DNA from 3 places in the Glutamicibacter sp. AOP38-B1-38 genome. Region 3 is predicted to be linked to each of the others. Evidence: riboswitches for the same ligand, from Rfam matches in the RefSeq annotation. Region 3 holds a riboswitch; each other region holds the start of a gene.
The links. Region 3 has a riboswitch for S-adenosylmethionine ahead of ACT3TP_RS04680 (O-acetylhomoserine aminocarboxypropyltransferase/cysteine synthase family protein). Riboswitches for the same ligand answer to the same signal wherever they lie in the genome.
Positions count from the first base shown of each region.

Region 1: another riboswitch for S-adenosylmethionine. It lies ahead of ACT3TP_RS11960 (flavin reductase family protein); the one in region 3 lies ahead of ACT3TP_RS04680 (O-acetylhomoserine aminocarboxypropyltransferase/cysteine synthase family protein).
Region 2: another riboswitch for S-adenosylmethionine. It lies ahead of ACT3TP_RS08800 (acyl-CoA dehydrogenase); the one in region 3 lies ahead of ACT3TP_RS04680 (O-acetylhomoserine aminocarboxypropyltransferase/cysteine synthase family protein).

Region 1 covers NZ_JBQSWU010000018.1:68,107-73,364, reverse strand. Annotated here, with positions in the region: gene ACT3TP_RS11965 (PQQ-dependent sugar dehydrogenase) at 1-1,087, opposite strand, end outside; SAM riboswitch class IV at 1,321-1,437, shown strand; gene ACT3TP_RS11960 (flavin reductase family protein) at 1,544-2,044, shown strand; gene dnaB (replicative DNA helicase) at 2,699-4,054, shown strand; gene ACT3TP_RS11950 (MFS transporter) at 4,408-5,258, shown strand, end outside.
Region 2 covers NZ_JBQSWU010000012.1:57,835-63,092, forward strand. Annotated here, with positions in the region: gene ACT3TP_RS08795 (LLM class flavin-dependent oxidoreductase) at 1-1,258, opposite strand, end outside; gene ACT3TP_RS08800 (acyl-CoA dehydrogenase) at 1,325-2,659, opposite strand; SAM riboswitch class I at 2,676-2,776, opposite strand; SAM riboswitch class I at 3,042-3,149, shown strand; gene acs (acetate--CoA ligase) at 3,300-5,258, shown strand, end outside.
Region 3 covers NZ_JBQSWU010000005.1:133,028-138,285, reverse strand. Annotated here, with positions in the region: gene ACT3TP_RS04690 (HNH endonuclease) at 1-778, opposite strand, end outside; gene ACT3TP_RS04685 (cystathionine gamma-synthase) at 799-2,019, opposite strand; gene ACT3TP_RS04680 (O-acetylhomoserine aminocarboxypropyltransferase/cysteine synthase family protein) at 2,016-3,326, opposite strand; SAM riboswitch class I at 3,447-3,537, opposite strand; gene ACT3TP_RS04675 (LysR family transcriptional regulator) at 3,776-4,717, opposite strand; gene ACT3TP_RS04670 (DUF1852 domain-containing protein) at 4,840-5,258, shown strand, end outside.

The DNA of each region.
Region 1 (5,258 bases), on a different contig from region 3:
CCGGGGAGATGCCGAGAATCCTGTCGTCACCCTCTTGCGGGGTGCCGCGACCGTCGGTGTTATTCGTCAGCACCCAGAGCTCGCCGGTCTCGCTGACCTTCACGTCCCGCAGGCGCCCATGGTCACCTACGAGGAACTCGGTGGAATCGTGAGGCGTGCTCAGCTCCACGGTTCGCAGGCGCTCCCCGCGCAGGTTGGCGATGTAGAGGACCCCGTCGTAAATGGTGATGCCGCTGGGGCTCGCGGACTGCGTGCTCCATTGCTGGATCGGGTCGCGGTATTCGGGATCTTCCGCAATGCCTTCGTGCGCCGGCCAGCCGTAGTTGGCTCCGGGCTCAATAATGTTCAATTCATCCCAGCGGTTCTGCCCAAACTCGCTGGCATACATGGTTCCGTCGGGAGCCCAAGCGATACCTTGTGGATTGCGATGGCCGAAACTGAATACCGGCGAACCGGGGAAGGGGTTGTCGCCGGGGACCTCGCCCTGAATGGTCAGCCGCAGGATCTTTCCGCCTAGACTTTCCAGATCTTGAGCCGAGGATTCATTTCCAGCGTCTCCCACGGTCGCGTAGAGCATCGAATCCGGTCCGATGGCTAGACGCCCCCCGTTGTGAATTCCTGCCGATGGCAATTCGGACAGGATCGTCCGCGGATGACTCAGCGCGAGCGCACCGCTGTCGCCGGAAAGTTCGAATCGCTGGATGCGGTTGCCGTCTTCTGCGGTGGAGTAGGCGAAAAGGTAGGGCTGTTGAAAGGCCAGCCCAAGCAGTCCGCCTTCGCCACCATGAACTACGTCGTCCAGGCGGATGATCTGCCTGGTTTTGCCCGCTGAATCTATTTCCACGATCCGCCCCGAATCGCGTTCTGAAACGATCAGCGTATTTTCGGCGAAGACCATGGACCAGGGGGCGGCTAGCTCGGCTGCGATCCTTCGCGGTTCGGGCGACTTGGTATCGACTGCCCTGCTGCTTGACGTGGCGCCGGGGGAACGCGGTGCTTCGGCGGCGCATCCGGTGAGCATCGCGGCGCAGGCGAGAATTCCAAGGAAAACCGTGATCTTCGGATTACCAGCTATTCGAGGCCGCATGGTTTCAGGCTAGCAAGATCCGTTCGCTATGCAAGAGGCTGGGCGCTTCGTATCGCACCGAAGGGGAGCGGTATCAGCGGGCCGCGCAGCCGCATCCGAACCCTCCGGTGATTGAATAAATTTCCGATGGACCCTCGAATACTTGTGGCTCATCGAATTTTGGGTTGAATATTTCGATTTGCGAAGCAATTTGTTTGACGCGCGGGAGCTTAGGCCAATATCGTTTTAATCAGAATCATGAGCGTCAGCTAAAGGCCCTGGCTAGCTGGCCGGCAACCCTCTATACGGTAGCGGGGTGCTCCAGGTGAAGATTCGGTGTCGCGCAACACCGCACGATACAAGTACCGCACATCGAGGCGTTAAACCTTCGACGGCGGGTAAGAGCAAGTCAAAGCTGCTTTAGCCTGCCGCCGACCGTCGCCGTACCGGTGGGCATGAAGCAAAGGAAGTCAAGGCATGTCTTTGAATCAAGAACTTGACGCACTGACGCTGCGCAAGGTTTTCGCCCAGCACCCATCGGGAATTGCCACTCTGTGCGCCGAAGTCAACGGGGAAAAGACGGGAATCGTCGCCTCCTCATTCACCGTAGGGGTTTCCTTGGAACCGGCGTTGGTGATGTTTGCCGTGCAGAAAACCTCGAACACTTGGCCGAAGCTGCGGGACGCAAATCGAATCGGCGTTTCGGTGCTCAGCGAGCGCAATGAAGGGGTCTGCAGGCAGATCGCTTCCAAGAGCGGAGATCGATTCCGCGGTGTGGACACCCACACCAGCGACGACGGCTCGTTGTTCATCCATGACTCAACGCTGTGGCTCGACACGACGATCTACAGTGAGGTTGAGGCCGGAGACCATTGGGTCATCCTGTTGCAGGTCCATGGCCATAAGGTCGCCGAGCATTTACCGTCGATTTTCCATGATTCACGATTTCACTCGTTACCAGTCCCGGAACTCGTCTAAATAGTTGTCGTCGCTTCGCGCCACCTGTCATTTTCGCTGACATGTGGCGCGCAGTCGTTTAACTGGCCCGGCGGGCTCGGACCGCGCGGGCGCGTTAAGTTCATATGACCGCAGAGGGGTGCTCTGCATCGAATTGTGGATTACTCGCCTCGAAGTTACGTTTCAGTAGCTTTTTGGAGCGGTGACTACCGCGTTCTTCACGAAGATTCTTTCCACAAAACTATCCACACCTCTGTGGATGGTACGTTGATAAGTCGGTGCAGCAGGTTGAATACACCGGAATCCCGCGAGTTATGCTGTGGATAACGTCATTTGCGAAGGTTGACTCTACAAAGAAATTAACTTTCTATCCACAGGTGTGCAAACAACAAACTCCAAGTCAGATAGTCATTAGCACAACTTAAGTGGGGTAATCCACAAGCTTCTCCCCAAGTCGCACACAGGGTCATCCACAGCTAGAGGGGGATTATCCACAGATCTTGTGGATAACAGAGTTTGCGGCTATGGATAAGAGACCTACTGTTGGCTTTGGGACTGATATATCCACAGGTACCGCCGACACGATAACGTCGGTTGGCGGTGACATGCTTGAGTGTTGCCATCATGGCACAAGGGTATTTCCCAGAGGGTCAATAGGGGATGGAAGTGTCAGTTATGAGCGCGGAGCCGGTCTACGAGAGTCAGGGTTCGGAAGCGGGTCGCACCCCGCCGCAGGATATTCCTGCCGAAATGTCGGTTCTTGGCGGCATGATGCTGTCGAAGGATGCGATCGCCGACGTGGTCGAGGCGCTGCGCGGAACAGATTTCTATCGCCCGGCCCATGAATCCATTTTTGACGCAATCATCGATCTCTACGGACGAGGCGAACCAGCCGATGCCGTGACGGTCTCCGATCTGCTCACCAAGCGCAGCGAGATCGCCCGCGTGGGTGGCGCCGCCTATCTGCACAACCTCATCCAGCAGGTGCCCACCGCCGCGAACGCCGGCTACTACGCCGAAATCGTGCGCGAACGCGCCGTATTGCGCCGCCTGGTCGATGCCGGGACCCGGATCGTCCAGATGGGCTATTCGCCCGATGGTGAGGTTGACGCGATCGTCAACGAGGCGCAGGCCGAGGTGTACAAGGTCGCCGAGAACCGCAACAGCGAAGACTACGTGCGCCTGAGCGACATCATCGAGGGAACCGTCGATGAGATCGAGAATGCGGCGAACGCCGGCGACGGAATTACCGGCGTGCCAACCGGGTTCTACGAATTCGACGAACTGACCCAGGGGTTGAAGGGTGGTCAGATGATCATCATCGCCGCCCGCCCCGCAGTGGGTAAGTCGACCTTCGCCCTGGACTTCGCCCGTTCCGCGGCAATTAAGAACAACATGGCCACCGTCTTCTTCTCGCTGGAAATGGGCCGCAACGAAATTGCGATGCGCCTGCTCTCGGCAGAAGCATCCATCCAGCTGCAGGATCTGCGCAAGGGTTCGGTGGAAGACGCACAATGGACGAAGATTGCGACCACGATGGGTCGCTTGAACGAAGCTCCGCTGTTCATCGACGATTCGCCGAATATGTCCATGATGGAAATCCGCGCCAAGTGCCGACGGCTGAAGCAGCGCAACGAGCTGCGCATGATCATCCTCGACTACCTGCAGCTGATGAGCTCGGGCAAGCGCGTGGAATCGCGCCAGCAGGAAGTGTCCGAGTTCTCGCGTAACCTCAAGCTGCTGGCCAAGGAACTCGATGTTCCGCTGGTTGCCCTCTCGCAGCTGAACCGTGGTTCCGAGCAGCGCACCGACAAGAAGCCTATGATCTCGGACCTTCGTGAATCGGGATCGATCGAGCAGGACGCCGATATGGTAATCCTGCTGCACCGTGACGATGTCTACGACAAGGAAAACCGTCCGGGTGAAGCCGACGTGATCATCGCAAAGCACCGTGCCGGCCCCACCAAGACCATCACCGTGGCGTTCCAGGGCCACTATTCGCGCTTCAGCAACATGCAGAACGACGGCTAGCCTGCCGAGGCAGGCCTACGGCACAGGGAAGGGTCCAGAAATCCGCAAGATTTCTTGGCCCTGCCCCTTGGTTCAGCTGCGTTCTCCGTGCATCGCTGCGTGCCGTTGATAGTGCTGAAAGCGCCGTCCATTCGCGCCGCACCTGGGGCTGGCTGCCTAGAAAAGGCCAAGAACACCGCTGGAGAGTATCCCGGTAGCTCCCACCATCAGCGCTAGGCAGAGCGCGGTGATCTTGACCAGTCGGCGACGCGTATCTTCGTTAAGCATGGGTTCAGCTTACAAAGCCATGCGGTGCATCCACTAACCATCGGTGCCGAATCGGCGTCCGAGACGTTCAATGAAAGAATGGCCGCATGCCATCACCACGTGACTCTGCGGTAGATTCCGCAACGGTTGAGTCGATCTATGCCGCCAAATATTTGGCGACCACCCTGGGCATGTTCGTCCTGGTCTTCTCGGTGGGTTTCGAAGCGTTGGCGGTTTCCACGATCATGCCGCTGGTCAGTGAGCTGCTCGATGGACAGAAGTACTTCGCGCTGGCCTTTGCCGCACCGATTGCCAGCGCGATGCTTGGCATGGTTGCTGCGGGAGAGGTTTCGGACCGAAGAGGCCCGAAGATTCCGCTGTACGCTTCCGTGGCTATTTTTGCCGGCGGCCTGCTTATCTGCGGCACCGCGGCGGATATGCAGGTGCTGATCCTCGGAAGAATTTTGCAAGGCATCGGTGGCGGCGCCGTGACCGTGGCAATCTTTGTGCTGATCGCTCGGGCATATCCGGCAAAATTGCACAGCAAAATTTTCGCACTTTTCGCCGCCGCCGGGGTGATCCCGGCGTTGCTCGGACCGTGGATTGCGGGCCTGATCGCCACATACCTCGGTTGGCGTTGGGTATTCCTTGGGGTGCTGATCTTCATCGCCTTCGCGATCGTGGCGGTCATCCCGACCCTGCATCGCATGGATTCTGCACGCGATGCAACCCTCGGTCCGGTCTCCATCAAGCGGCTACTGCTCGCGGGGTTCACCGGGGCTTCGGTGATCGCCATGAACCTGCTTGGGCTCATGGACAATGGGTGGCCCTCCGTCGTCGCCCTGCTGTCAGCGTTGGCGCTCGCCCTGTTAGCGATCCGGCCGCTGCTGCCCGTAGGGACCTTCAGCGCCCGGCGTGGAATGCCAGCCACGGTGCTGACCCGATCGCTGGTGGCTGG
Region 2 (5,258 bases), on a different contig from region 3:
GAACCACGTACTCGACGACGTCCTCGAAGGTACCTGGAGTGACAGCATAGGCGAGGTTGAAGCCATCCACGTCGGTGTAGTCCACCCAGTCGATGAGCTTCTCGGCGACCTCGGCACCCGAACCGACGGAGACCGGACCGAATCCGCCCACGCCGATCCATTCGGCCAGCTGCCGGATGGTCCATGGCTTTCCGGTATCACCGCTGGCCTTCTTGAAGGTTTCCACCGAGGACTGGATGGCGTTGGACTTCACGTCGTCGCCAATCACGTCATCTGGTCCGTAAGCGGACATGTCGATGCCGGTCCAACCCGAAAGCAATGCCAGCGCGCCGTCGATATCCACGTAGGAGCTGTAGTCCTCGAACTTTGCCTGGGCAAGTTCCGAAGTTTCGGCGGTGATGATGGTCTGCATGGCGAAGATCTTGATGTCGTGGCGGCCACGGCCTGCGGCCTCGGCAGCATCACGGATCTTGGCGACCGCTTCTTTGAGCAGGTCACGGGTAGGGCAATTCACGAAGATCGCTTCGGCGTTCGACGCGGCGAATTCGGTGCCGCGCTTGGACGCGCCGGCCTGGTAAATCACCGGGGTACGCTGGGTGGAAGGCTCGGTAATCGCGATGCCTGGAACCTTGAAGTACTTGCCCTCGTGATTGATCGGGTGCACTTTGGAATGGTCGGTGTAGACGCCGGATTCCTTGTTGTTCTGCACCGCGTCCTCTTCCCACGAACCTTCGAGCAGCTTGTAGACCACTTCGAGGTACTCATCGGCGTGGTTGTAGCGCTCGTCGTGCTCCATCTGGTCTTCCTGGCCCATATTTCGGGCCGCCGACGGCAGGTAGCCGGTGACCACATTCCAGCCGACACGGCCATTGGTCAGGTGGTCCAGGGTGGCCAGGCGGCGCGCGAAGGCATAAGGGTGCTCATAGGCGGTGCCGGCGGTGACGCCGAAGCCGAGGTTCTCGGTGACCGCGGCCATCGCGGAGACGAGCATCATCGGGTCATTAACCGGCGCCTGGGCTCCGCTGCGCAGCGGAGTCTCGTTGGCGCCCTTGTAGACGTCGTAGGTGCCCAGCACGTCGGCGAGGAACAGCCCGTCGAATTTGCCCTTTTCCAGCACCTTGGCCAGGTGGGTCCAGTAGCCCAGGGTGTTGTAGGTCGACGCCTTGTCATCCGGGTGGCGCCAGAGGCCCGGCGACTGGTGCACCACGCAGTTCATATCGAAGGCGTTAAAAAGGATTTCGCGCTTGTTCTCGCTCATTGGTGTGCCCCTATCCATAGAAGAAAAATCTTGTAAGTCTAAAAATCTGTGTTCGAGGAGTGTTGCCTAGCTGCCGGCGAACCGGTTTGCTCCGGTTACCGTGCCGGTGACGGACAGCCGTTGGGGCTGCACGCCGTTGATCTCGTAGTCCCCCACGATGCGCGCCTTGTAGATCGCCGGATTGTGCGTCGCGATGGTTCGGGCGTTGCGCCAGTGGCGGTCCATATTGCAGCTATTGCGAGTGGAAGATGCACCCAGCGCGTCGAAGAGCTTGCTGGTCGCTCCGATGACCAGCGGCTGCACGATCGTCTGAGCACGGTTTGCCGCCAGTTCGCACACGGCAAAGCGCTCCTCGGCGTTCAGGTTCGCGTCGGCCATGGCCGCTTCGACCTCCAGCACCGCGCCCATGACCACGGACTCCGCGGCGAAGATTTCGGCGGAAACCTCCCCGACGAGCTGCAAGACCTGCGGTTCGCGGTGCACCGGAACTCCGGTGCCGGTGCTGAAACTGCGGGTACGCGCCTGCACGGAGGAGCGCAGGTCGTTCAGTGCCGCCCGTCCGATTCCGGCCTGTACCGCCATGAGCACGAGTTGGAAGATCGCGGCTTCCGGATCCGTGGGATCCTCCGGCATGAAGGTGTCCACCGGAACTTCGTGGAATTCGGTGCTGCCGGTACCGGTGAGCTGTTGGCCGAAACCATCCCAGTCATCGAGGATTTTCACGCCGCTGTGCTGGGTGGAAACTACCGCGATCTGGCGCCCTGGGAGTTGCGGGTGCGCCACCGCTACGGTGGTCCAGTCGGCGAAGATGGTGCCGGTGCAATAGAACTTCCGCCCATTGACCAGCCAGCGCGACCCCTCCTCGGTGACCTTGGTGTTGAGCAACCCGAGGGCGTTGCCGCCTTCCTCGGTGTAGGCGTTGCCCACGATCTGCCCGGAGCTGATTCGGGCAACCCATTTGCTACGGAGCTGCGCATCTTCCAGCCGCACCGCATTTTCCACGAAGGCAATATGCGCGCGCCATAGCTGAGCCACATGCGAGTCGGCCTCGGCTAATTCGATGAGCAACCGGAAGACATCGCTCAAGCGCGCCCCATGGCCGCCGTCGGCAACCGGCAGGCGCAGCGCACCGAAGCGCTCACGGTTCAGCAAGCCAACCTGTTCGAAAGGCAGGATCCGCTGCCGGTCGCGTTCCCTTGCACCGGCGGCGATCTGTGCGAACACCGGACGGAAAATGCCGGCAAGCCGTTCATACTGCTCGTCAGCGCCGGGGCCCGGGGTGATTTTCAGCAGCTGCCGGGTAGGAAGTTCCTGTGGAAGGTCGTCAAGCTCCACCGCGCTACCCGCAATAGACGGGTCGCTGAGCGCATTAAAGTCGCCAGCGGGATCGCCAAATGACATCGAAAGTCCTCAATTCTTTCCATCGGTCCTGGCTGTAGCACCGTCCCGCGCCAATATTTAGGTGGGTGGTTGCTGCGACGTCGACGAGCCAGATCTCTCGGTCGCTCTGGATGGTTCGTAATCATTTGTAGCCTGAGGTCTACTTCGTCCTCAACCCGGTTAGTCACATTTCGTCGTGCACGGATGGAGATTGAAATGCATCAAGGACAGCACTTGCCTAACGCGGCCGAACACAATGCCTAGCGTTTAGCGATTTTTCGGCCAAATACGCGATTAGTGAAATAAAAATCGAAACATCACGATGATGTGACGCATCTATCGAATATTTATCATGTTACGAAAGATTTGCATTGAAATCGTTCGAAGGCCTGTAATAGTCGTGTAACCATCCCGAGCGGCTAAGAGATCTGGCTCTGTGACGCCGCAGCAACCACCACCCACGGTTAATAAACCAAACGGTGACCGGTGCTACCGCCAGGAACGATGGAGATGATCATGGCTTTCATTTCGCCTTGCCCGCAACGGCTCGCTATGCGACATTGCACTTTCTTGGCGTTCCCATAAAGTACCGCGCACCCACACGCTCAGTGCGCCTTCCGCTGACTCGAAATTAATCGCCCTAAACTTTTCAAGGACCGCAATGACCACCACCGAATTGGCCAGTACAAATCAGCCCTCCAGCGCCGAGGCACGCCAGGAGTTCTGGGACGAGGCGGCGAACCTGCTTGACTGGGACACCCCATGGCACACCACCAGCCAGATCATCCCGGCAGACGCACAAGCCAAGCGCGGCCCGCAGATCTCCTGGTACCTGGGGGGCAAGCTCAACGCCGCGGTGAATTGCGCCGACCGCCATGTGGCAGCCGGCAACGGTGAAAAGGTCGCCCTCTACTTCGAGGGCGAGCCAGGTGACCGCATCGCGGTGACCTATCGGAACCTCCAGGAGCGCGTCAGCCAGGCGGCGAACGCCCTGCAGGAGCTCGGCGTGGCCAAGGGCGACCGCGTGGTCATCTACCTGCCGGTGCTTATCGAAACCATCGTCATCACCCTGGCCTGTGCACGCATCGGGGCGATCCATTCGCTGGTCTTCGGCGGCTTCTCCGCGGAGGCGTTGAAGTTCCGGGTGGAAGACACCAAGGCCAAGCTGCTGGTCACCACCGACGGCCAGTTCCGCCGCGGCACCTCGGTTCCGGTCAAGGCCAACGCAGACCTTGCGGTATCCGGGGAAAACAGCATCGAAAAGGTTCTGGTAATCCGCCGGACCGGGGATGAGATCCCGTGGACCGCCGGACGCGACGTGTGGTGGCACGAGGCGGTGGAAACCCAGTCCACCGAGCACGCGGCGCAGGCTTTTGACGCCGAGACGCCGCTGTTCATCATGTACACCTCCGGAACCACCGGTCAGCCCAAGGGCCTGGTGCACACCACCGGCGGTTACCTGACCCAGGCCGCGTACAGCCACAATCTCCTGTTCGGCAACCCCGACGAATCCCAGCGCGCGGGCGACGTGCACTGGTGCACCGCAGATCTGGCTTGGGTCACCGCGCACACCTACGAGATCTACGGCCCGCTGGCCAACGGCGTCACCCAGGTGATCTACGAGGGCGTGCCCAACGCACCGCACCCGGGCCGCCACTTTGAGATCATCGAACGCTACAAGGTCACCAGCTACTACACCGCGCCGACCCTGGTCCGTTCGCTGATGGGCTGGTTCCCCGAAGGGGTTCCCGCCGACTATGACCTGTCCTCGGTTCGGGTGGGCGGCACCGTGGGCGAGGCGGTCAACCCCGAGGCGTGGCGCTGGCTGCGCGCTCAGCTGGGGCGCGGCACCCCCGGCGGCATCCCGATGGTCGATACCTGGTGGCAGTCCGAGTCCGGCGCGACAGTCCTCTCCCCGCTGCCTACCGACGAGCACTTCAAGCCCGGCTGCGCTTCGCGGGCGCTGCCCGGCGTTTCGGTGGACATCGTGGACGCCGCCGGCGGCCGCGTGGGGCCCAACGAGCAGGGAAATATCGTGATCACCCAGACCGGCCCGTCCATGGCCCGCACGGTCTGGGGAAACCCGGAACGCTACTACACCAGCTACTGGGAGCAGTACGCCGCGCAGGGCTGGTTCCTGGCCGGGGATGGCGCGCGTTTCGATGAGGATGGGGATATCTACATCCTGGGACGCACCGATGACGTGATCAATATTTCCGGGCACCGGCTGTCCACCATCGAGATCGAATCAGCACTGGTCACCCACCCAGGCGTGGTCGAGGCGGGAGTCTGCCCGACCCCGGATCAGCAGACCGGGCATGCGGCTACCGCGTTCGTGGTGCCGCTGGATGCCTCGCTGGTTGCGGCGCAACCCGATGCGCAGACGCTCGCCCGCCAGCAGCAGTTCATCGCCGAGCTGCGCGCAACCGTCACCACGCAGATCGGGCCGATCGCCAAACCACGCGATATCGTCCTGGTCCCCGATGTGCCCAAGACCCGCTCGGGCAAAATCATGCGCCGCCTGCTGACCCAGCTCTTTGAGGGCACCAAGCTCGGGGACACCACCAGCTTGCAAAATGAACCATGCATTGCCCGGCTCAACGAGATCTGCCGCGCTCGT
Region 3 (5,258 bases):
CTTCGATCTGCGCCGCCTGCGCAGGCAGCACGCGCAGCAAGTACTCCACCAGCCCGTTGCGCACCCCGAGCTTGAAAAAGCCGATTTCCGCCAGCAGCGCCTTCATCGGCCGCTTCCCGGCCTTCACCTGCGCGACCAGATCCGCCACATGCTTGCGCGCGGTTTCCGGTTCGTTCTTGATAAAGCTCACCGCTTCGGCCTGCAGCCGCGCTTTGGCGGCCTCGCCCTCGGCTCCTTGGCCCAGATCGTTGCGGGCCGCGTGGATCTTCTTCGCCGTCCCCACGACCAGGCGCGGATCTGCGGCGGGATCGGCGAACTGCTCTGCCAATTGCGGCAGCCAGGGGTCGAGGCGTTGCCCGGCTTCGTCGACCCCGGCGATCAGGCAATCGGCCTGCACCAGGCGTTCCCGCGCGGTGGTTGCGGGCACGCCCAGCCAGCCGTGCAGCAACTCCGCGGTCGCCTTGAACTGCGTCCGGCCGGTGGTGGTCTGCCCGTGCAGTGCGTCGAGCTCTTCGGGTGCCGTCTGCGAGCCGGCGTCGGAAATCTTCTGGAGGGACTGCTGGTCCAGCTTGTGCGCTCCGCTGCGGCGCAGCGCGTCGGCCGCATGGATCTGCGCGTGGGCCACGGCCGCGGCGGCCCGCTCGGTGAGCCAGGCGAAGTAGGCGGCGTGCCCCGGGGCGGGCGTCTCGGCGGCGATGGCCTGCGTCGCGGCGGTCATCAGCGCCAGGCCCCGGGCCAGCTGGCCCAGGGCCTCTGCGGTGCTGCGGGAGTTGTCCATGGCCCCAGTGTGCGCGGTGGTTAAAGCTGCAGTGCGGGTTCTCTCGCCGGCTGTGGACAAGTGTTGCGTGCCGGGCCGGCGGCGTTACGCGCGGCGGCCAACCCGCGGGAAAGATCCGCGATGAGGTCCTCGGGTTCCTCGATGCCCACCGAAAGGCGGACCAGGTTGGCCGGGATTTCCAGCTCGGTGCCGATCAGCGAGGCATGGGTCATTTCGCGCGGGTAGCAGACCAGGGATTCCACCCCGCCCAGGGAGACCGAGAGCTGGAAGTACTCCATGGATTCGGCGAATGCGCGCGCGGCGGGTTCGTCGGTGAGCTGCAACGAGACGATGCCGCCAAAACCCCGCTGCTGACGCGCCGCAAGCTCATGGCCGGGATGGGATTCCAACCCGGGGTAATAGACCCGCGTCACCTCAGGCTGGCTATCAAGCCAGCGTGCCAGCTTAGCTGCGGAGGCGCAGTGGCGTTCCATGCGCAATCCCAAGGTCTTCAGGCCGCGTGCGGCCAGGTAGGAATCCTGCGGGCCGGCCACCGCGCCGCCGGCGAATTGCTGGAAGCCGACGGCTTCGGCCAGCGCCTGGCCACGGAAGAGGTGATCGGCGACGATCACCGCGCCGCCGAGCACATCCGAGTGTCCCCCGATGTACTTGGTGGTGGAGTGGACCACCGCGTGGGCCCCGAAGTCCAAAGGCCGCTGCAGGTAGGGAGTGGCGAAGGTGTTGTCCACTACCAGCAGGGCGCCGTGCTCGCGGGCGATGTCCGCCCAGCCGGCAAGATCGGCGATGCCCAGCAGCGGGTTGGAGGGAGTCTCCACCCAAAGCAGCGCGGTGTTCGGGCGCACCGCTGCGCGCACCGAGTCCAGGTTGGTGATATCCACCGCGGAAGAGGTGATGCCCCATTTGCTGTGCAATTTGGAGATCAGCCGGTTGGTGCCGCCGTAGCCGTCGGCGCCAAGGACGATGTGATCGCCGGGTTCGAGGACCGCACGCAGCAGTGCGTCTTCGGCGGCGATGCCCGAGGCGAAGGCGAACCCCGCGGCTCCGCCTTCCAGGGCGGTGAGCTGCGCTTCGAAGCCATCGCGGGTGGGGTTCGAGCCGCGGGAGTATTCGTGCCCGGAGCGCAAGACGTTGATTCCGTCCTGGATGAACGTGCTGGTCTGGTAGATCGGTGGGACCACGGCTCCGGTGTGCGGGTCTTTATGCTGGCCGGCGTGCACGGCGAGGGTGTTGAAGCCGCTCATGATGCTCCTTGGGTTTGCGGGGCCAGGGCCCGGTTTAGTGCGCCGTCCAGCGCTTGGGTGAGGTCGGCGAGCAGATCGGCGGGGTCTTCAAGCCCCACCGAAATGCGCAGGGTGGAGGTGTTCAGGCCCGCGGCGAGAAGTTGCTCCGCGGAGAGCCGGCAGTGCGTCATGGTGGCCGGGTGGGCGACCATGGTGCGGGTATCGCCCACATTTGCGGCCAGGGAAATCAGCTGCAGCCCGTCGATCACCGGGGACACCAGCGAGGGGTGGGCCAGTTCGATGGCCAGCACGCAACCGGTGCCCTTGGGCGTGAGCTTTTTGGCCAGCTCGTGGCTCGGGTGGGCCGGCAGCGAAGGGTGGTGGATGGCCGCAATGCCCGGGTGATCTGCAAGTTCCTGGATCAGGGTGCTCACGCTGCGCTGCACGTGTGCGGCACGTACCGGCAAGGTTTCGATGCCGGTCAGAATGCCTTGGGCGCTGGCCGGGGCCAAGGCCGGCCCCAGGTCGTGCAGGAATTTGGAGCGGACCAGCATGGCGTAGGCGGCCGATCCGTGGCGTTCAAGCAGCGAGGCATTGTTCAGCCGCACTCGCGGGGCGGCGATTTGCGGCCAGCGGGTGGAATCCGAGAAATCGAACTTCCCCGAGTCCACGACCACGCCGCCGAGCACCGAGCCGTGTCCGGCTAGTCCCTTGGTGGCCGAGTGCACCACAATGTCGGCGCCAAAATCCAGCGGGCGAATATTCAGCGGGGTGGCCAGCGTATTATCGACGACCACAGGAATGTTGTGCTCGTGGGCGATCGCCGAGATGGCGGGCAGGTCCGCCACGGTGCACAGCGGGTTGGAGACGGACTCCAGGAAGAACGCCCGGGTGTCTTCCTCGATGGCCCCGGCCCAAGCTGCGGGGTCGGCCTGGTCGACAAAGCTGATCCGGATGCCGAAGTCGGCAAAGGTGTCGGTAAACAGGTCCACGGTGCCGCCGTACAGCGAGGAGGAAACCACAAGGTGCTTGGGTCCCTGGGTCAAGGCCAGCAGGGAAAGAGCGACCGCGGACTGCCCGGTGGCGGTGGCCACCGCTTGGGCTCCGCCTTCCAAAGCGGCCACGCGCTGCTCCAGGATGGCCACGGTGGGGTTGCCGGTGCGTGAATAGGTGAAGCCGGCCTGGCGCAACGCGAATTTTTCGATCGCTTCTGCGTGCGATTCGAACTGGTACGCTGCGCAATTGTGCAGTGGCGGCAGCATCGGGCGGAAATCTCCGCTCGGACGATACCCTGCATGGACCGCGTCGGTTCCTTGGCGTTGGCTCATAGCTCCTTCTCGTTTCTGATCCACGAGAGAGTGCACCGAACACCCGGCGACATACCGCCCCTCGGCCGACCTGAGGCCACAACGGTACGAAGCATGGCGCCTTATGGCACGTTCGGAACTGCTCCATCGTTCCTGGCAGTAGCACCTTTCGGTTTCCCGATGGTTGCTGCGACGTCTACGAGCCAGATCTCTCGGTCGCTCTTGATGGGTTGTTGTTCTTCCATGGTTGGACATCGGCATCCGGCGGCGCAAACGACGCCCACACCCGCGCTTCATACAGGGGCACCTGGCTTCACATCCCGCGCCAGTCCCGTAATGGGGCCCGGCCCGCAGTCCCTTTGTGACGCGCGGCAACCGCCAGAATCCTTGAAGAGCCAGGGTTTTGCGCAACTATTATGTCGCCGGCGGTCCGCCAAATGACACGGTGTTACGTCTTGGGGGCCGGGGATTCAGTCCAGGAGCTCAACTCCGAAGCTTGAGACGACCGAGCGCACCTCGTCCAGATAGCGCCGCGCTTGCTCGGTCAGCGGAATCGCTGCATGGTCGATCCAGCCGATCTCGATGCGCTCATCGACATCCAGCGGGATGGCGACGATGGACGGGTCCAGCTCGTCGCTGATGATGCCCGTGGAGATGGTGTACCCGCCCAGGCCGATCATCAGGTTGAAAATCGTCGCGCGGTCCGAAACCTGGATTTCGCGCTTGCTGGAGCTGGTGGAGAGCACTTCCTCGGCGAAGTAGAACGAGTTGTTCGCACCCTGGTCGAAGGTCAAGCGCGGCAGGTCTTCGAGGTCCTCGAGCGTCACCCGCGCCCGGGAGGCCAGCGGGTTGCTGCGCGAAATGAAGATGTGCGGATCGGCGAGGAACAGCGGGTGGAAGACGAGCCGGGACTCGCGCAGCAGCTTGTCGATGACCTTCCGGTTGAAGTCGTTGCGATAGAGGATGCCGATGTCGCTGCGCAGGGTGCGCACGTCCTCGATGATCTGTTCGGTGCGGGTCTCGCGCAGCGAGAATTGATATTCCTCGGCCCCGCTGGCCTGAACCATCCTGACAAACGCATCCACCGAGAAGGAATAGTGCTGCGTGGAGACGCCGAGCAGGCGACGGACCGAGGGACGCCCGAGGTAGCGATGCTCAAGCAGCTCCACCTGCTCCAGAACCTGCCGGGCGTAGCCGAGGAATTCTGCTCCCTCGGCGGTGAGCGTCACTCCCCTGGCCGAGCGGACCAGCAAGGTGCGTCCCACGCGGGCTTCGAGCTCCTTCATCGCCGCCGACATGCTCGGCTGTGCGACGTAGATCAGATCAGCCGCCGCGGAGATCGACCCCTCGCTGGCGACCGCAATGAAATAGCGCAACTGCTGCAGTGTCAAACCACTCGTCCCCTGAACCATAGTGCGAGTCTATACGAATCCATAGTTATATCGAGTTACCTGATATCCTCGATCTCACTGCATGATGGACGCATCGACTTACTTTCGGCCGGCCCAGGCCACTGAGCACCAGATAGGCCACCATGGCAGACGCGTTCACCTTCAGCATCAGCACCACCAAATTCGACGAAGACTACACCCCCTGTGCGAGCTCACGAGTCACGACAAACTTCGCCAACCTGGCCCGCGGGGAAAACCGCCAGGAGAACCTGCGCAACGCTCTGACGATGATCAACCGCCGCTTTAATTCCCTGGCTCACTGGGACAATCCTCAGGGCGATCGTTATGAACTCGAGCTGGAGATCATCTCCGCCAATGTGCACTTCGACTCGGCGAACGCAGCGGAGCAGTTCCCGCTGCTTGAAGTCTTAGACACCACCATCGTGGACCGAGCCACCAGCACCCGCAGCCACGGCATGGTGGGCAATAATTTCTCTTCCTATGTGCGCGATTACGACTTCAGCGTGGTGCTTCCGGCGGCCGGCAACGGCTCCGGTGCCCC